Regions from separate parts of the Paenibacillus germinis genome, predicted to be linked through region 2. Evidence: a T-box and tRNA genes for the amino acid it is inferred to sense, from the RefSeq annotation. Region 2 holds a T-box; the other holds one or more tRNA genes.
What was found. The T-box of region 2 lies ahead of GC102_RS35870 (valine--tRNA ligase). A T-box ahead of a tRNA ligase gene usually reads a tRNA of that ligase, here a tRNA-Val.
Positions count from the first base shown of each region.

Region 1 (2,398 bases), on a different contig from region 2:
AGAGGAATAATCATCCTAATTATATATCCCCCCCAACCTATTGGTTGGGGGTTTATTGACGTTTGGAAGACGGTAAAAAAACTTGTAAATTTTTTAAAATTTCATGAATAAATAATCTGAACATTCAAATAATACTGGTGTACCAAAAAAAAGGAGATGATTATGAATGGCTAGAAACAACACTTTAGTCGTACAACAAGCAAAGGCAGCATTGGATCAACTGAAGTACGAAGTCGCTCAGGAAATTGGTGTCCCTCTCTCCCCTACTGGTTACAACGGTAATTTGGCAACACGTGATGCTGGTGCCATTGGTGGCAACATCACGAAGCGATTAGTGCAAATAGCTGAGCAACAACTTTCCAGCTTTAAACGCTAATCCTTTGATGTAGGAGCAAGCAAAAAAGACTGATTCACTCGATCCTCCTTAGAGTGAAAATCAGTCTTTTCTTTTTTTCCTTCGAAATGATCATCTATTCCTTCAATTTCCTCACCAGTTTCCACGGAAGTATTCTATTCTGAAATTAGTTCTAGTATGATTACGTTGTCCATTATCCGATAAAGGAGTGTTTACCTTGACTGAACAATATGAAATATTCCGTGATCCCTATCGTATGCTAATACTTTTGGCCACATTAGTTAGTGAACAAAAAGGCGAAAAAGCTCTCCAATTTGACAATGTACCGTATTTCGAGAATGATACATTCCTCATCCAGAACGAAAAGTTTGTATACAAAAAAATCCCCACCGAAATTACCTGGTTTCAATTCCTAGGAAGAGACATTGCTTGCAATAAAGACTATACCCGCGAAGAATATAACAAAATGTTCGTTGATTGCCTTGCTTCTTTATACAACATCACCTAATACATACACGGAGGCTGTAAAGAGCAGCCTCTTTTTATTGCATAGAGAACATAAAAAAACGCCATCTATCGGAATCATCCGACTAGAATAGCGCTCACTTTGAACCATTATTTCTTTTTCACTTCTTCAACAAACACGTCACTTGCGTCACGATTACTCCCAAGTTCGAGGATCGTATATTTCTTCTCGCCAATCATGATAACATCTTCGACTTCTGGAAGCGGATCCCCTAAATATACGGTGCCTAAGTATACATTACTGCTCTTCAAACGTAAATTCCATCGATGCTGTTGTTTCGTCATTTCCTTGTTCCTCCCAAGATCTACTGTCATCAAGTTACCATAAATCAAGACAAGATGAAAGCCCTACTATCAAACAAGCTCCTAAGTATGGTACAGTAGTGTCAAGATTGTCCGGAAGGGTTGACAACTACCATGACAGCACAAGGTGTTTCAAAGGAAGAACTTTCTAGCCTGCTCCTCAAAAATGACGAGGTATCTCACGGTTCACTCGCGAATTTATCCTATATTCCTAGGTCCAAAAAGAAACGCATGACGAATCCGTTTTTCCAAAAGCTGTTCCGTTATTGGCGTAAATAAGAATGAAAACCATCTGTTGACAATCACTTAAATCCTTGGTATATTACTAATTGTCTTCAAAAAACGACTTGTTAGCTCAGCTGGGAGAGCACTATCTTGACAGGGTAGGGGTCAGTGGTTCGAGCCCACTACAGGTCATACTAAGAAAACCCTTACTTCGTAAGGGTTTTCTTTCGTTTTTCACCCCAGCACACAAGGTAATAATATCTTATGCACTAATCCGAATGATCGTCTGATGTAGTTATGTGAAGTTAAAGATTAAAACAAGAAAAAAGGTACGATGAAACCGTACCATCACGACTGCTCCTCACTCACCACAACTGAATCTCGAATCTGTTCAAAAGAAACTGGCGTATAATCCCAATGCTCCACACTCACATTAAAGTAATGGCGTCCCTCGTATTTCTGGCTGTGAATGTGGCCGTGTACGTTGACGTAGGGCATTTGTTTATTCATATACATCGGCTCATGGGATAGGAAAAAGAAATTCTTATAAATGATCGGGTACTCGCTCACTTCGTCAAAACCGACTTCAAGCCACCAGGTTCTCGACCTCCCCCGATCGTGGTTACCTAGGATGAGGATTTTGTAACCATTTAGCTCTGAAACAATGGCTTTGGTTCGCTCTTTATTCAAGAAGGAAAAATCCCCTAGATGAAATACTTTGTCTTCTTTGTTGACGACAGCGTTCCATTTGGCAATCATGTTCGCGGTCATTTCGTCTGCATCGGCGAAAGGCCTAGCTTCGAAATCAATAATGGATGAATGACCAAAGTGATGGTCCGAAATAAAATAGGTATTAGCCATCGAACCCCACTCCTCTTCTACTACTTAAACTTCCACTTTTCCTCCACCATAATGACCACAGCAAGGTACATACAGGCAAAGCCCAAAGAAACGGCGCATAGCCGACATACGCTAACACGGGTACACCTA
Region 1 is NZ_WHOC01000019.1:483,496-485,893, forward strand. Features, by position in the region: gene GC102_RS04640 (hypothetical protein) at 1-10, shown strand, start outside; gene GC102_RS04645 (alpha/beta-type small acid-soluble spore protein) at 167-376, shown strand; gene GC102_RS04650 (hypothetical protein) at 564-863, shown strand; gene GC102_RS04655 (hypothetical protein) at 971-1,165, opposite strand; gene GC102_RS04660 (hypothetical protein) at 1,298-1,462, shown strand; tRNA gene GC102_RS04665 (tRNA-Val) at 1,528-1,600, shown strand; gene GC102_RS04670 (metallophosphoesterase) at 1,757-2,269, opposite strand; gene GC102_RS04675 (Na+/H+ antiporter NhaC family protein) at 2,262-2,398, opposite strand, start outside.
Region 1: it has a tRNA-Val gene. The T-box ahead of GC102_RS35870 (valine--tRNA ligase) is inferred to sense a tRNA for this amino acid. The anticodon was not compared.

Region 2 (2,398 bases):
TGACCCACTTGATGGACATGCTCTTCAATTTTAATAAGAACACCTTGCTCCTTCAAATCCGCCACGATTTGCTTGCGGCAATCAAAGCGATCTTGCCCTTGATACGGCCCCGCATTCGCGTTCATCGTACCCGTTTCATCCATAACAAGAATTTGCGGCAGGTCATGACGCTTCCCGACTTCGAAGTCGTTCGGGTCGTGAGCCGGTGTAATTTTGACGGCGCCGCTTCCGAACTCTTTATCCACATACTCATCTGCTATGACCGGTATCTCGCGGTTTACGATTGGGAGAAGCAGCATTTTGCCGATGAGATGCTTATAGCGCTCATCCTTTGGATGAACAGCGACAGCTGTATCCCCTAGCATCGTCTCAGGACGCGTCGTGGCAACAACGATTGAACCTGTTCCATCCGTCGTTTTGTATTCTAAGTGATAGAGAGCGCCTTGCACCTCTTTATATTCTACTTCAATGTCAGACAGCGCTGTACGAGCCGCTGGATCCCAGTTAATAATATATTTCCCGCGATAGATGAGGCCTTTCTCATAAAGGCTTACGAATACTTCACGAACGGCTTGTGATAGCCCCTCATCCAAGGTGAAGCGTTCACGCGAATAATCCAGCGAGAAGCCCATTTTGGCCCATTGCTCACGAATCGTGTTCGCATATAGCTCCTTCCACTCCCACACCTTCTCCAAGAACTTCTCGCGTCCAAGATCATAGCGTGATTGTCCTTGCTCACGGAGCTTTTGCTCTACCCTAGTTTGGGTAGCAATACCTGCGTGGTCAGATCCAGGCAGCCAAAGTGCGTCATAACCCTGCATCCGTTTGGTACGAATTAAAATATCCTGTAGTGTAAAATCAAGCGCATGCCCGATATGCAGCATACCTGTTACGTTCGGAGGTGGAATCACAATGGTGTAGGTTTCTGCATCAGGACGAGTGCCTGCTTTGAAAAATTCATTTTTAATCCAGTAATCATACCACTTGCGCTCAGCTTCTTTAGGATCGTACGTAGTAGGCATTTGCAATTGTTCTTTGGTCTCATTAGCTTCGGTCATAGGATTACCTCCATTACTATTATCTCTGTTAAACAGGCTTATAAGGCCTGTAAGTCATCTCACATCGGCGTCCATTCAAACAAAAAAAGCCCTCCGCCCCGCAAAGGACGAAAGGCTTGCTTCCGTGGTACCACCTTCATTCCGCGCAGCTTCAAAAGAAGCGCGTGGCTCTCAAACAGATAACGGCTGCGGCCGGCGAATGCTAATGCTGCTCACCGCATAAACGGGCGCATACAATCACACTCACAACTCCAGGGCGACTTCGTTCGGTTGCTTCCTATGGAACCTTTCAGCGCTACCAGTTCCACTCTCTGAAGGGCTTACCGCCTACTACTCCCTATCAACGTTTCCAATATTACTCAAAATGGTTTACATCATATGATATCGAACATTTGAAATAGAGTCAATATATCATTCCAGTATTACCTTTTTTGCATAAATTATGCTTGCTTCCGAAAGATGTTACGAAAATGAATAAGAGCCCCCAGCCGCTATAAGCAGCCAAAGGCTCTTGCCTATGTATCTGTTATTTATCTAGGCAGATAAATAACCTGCCCAACTGAAATTTCTTGATCACTCATACGATTCAGGAGTTGAAGCTCACGCGGGTTGAGCTGATATCGTTTGGCAATCGATTCCAACGTATCTTCTTTTTGAACAATGCAAAGTTTTAGTTTCCTAAACTCTTGCGTCCCTGTGTTGCTTTGAAGAAAGAGTCGCTTCCACTCCACAGCATCTATTCGCGTCTCTTCCGCAAGCGCAGCTTGCGCTTCTGCTTCTGCATTCCTCTTATCGGTAAGATACGAGCCCGCCTTTGAAAGAAGCGATTTAATACCGTACGGGTTGATGTCCACAGCCTCATTCGCCTTTTTGCCAAAGGCGACTTTGAGTTCTTTCTTGTCTTCCGAAACCACCGTGCTTTCTTGATGGGGTGTCACCTTTATTTCGGTTTGTTCAAACTCCACGACAACTGCACCATCGTCAGAACCAACCTCATCTTGAACGGGAGCCACAAATGGAAGAGCATCAGCATAAGACGCTGCATTCACGGGTTCTCGTATGGTTGGAACTGCCGGAGGTTCCTGTACGGGCTGTGGCTGATAGGGCACAGGCGGCTCAAAACTTGGGATGTTAACCTCATGAACAAAAGTAACTTCCTCTTCTTCCCGCCAGCTCTCCAGCGGAGCCGACACAATTTCGACGCCTTGCAGGGAAAGAACACCTGTAACGTTCAGACTTCGCGCTGATAAAAGATCAATATCAAAATTTTCAATCTCGACCTGAATATCTTCCACACGATGAATACGATTTAAAGGTAATGTGATCTCGACTGGAATCAG
Region 2 is NZ_WHOC01000183.1:138,047-140,444, reverse strand. Features, by position in the region: gene GC102_RS35870 (valine--tRNA ligase) at 1-1,058, opposite strand, end outside; T-box leader at 1,159-1,411, opposite strand; gene GC102_RS35865 (LysM peptidoglycan-binding domain-containing protein) at 1,589-2,398, opposite strand, start outside.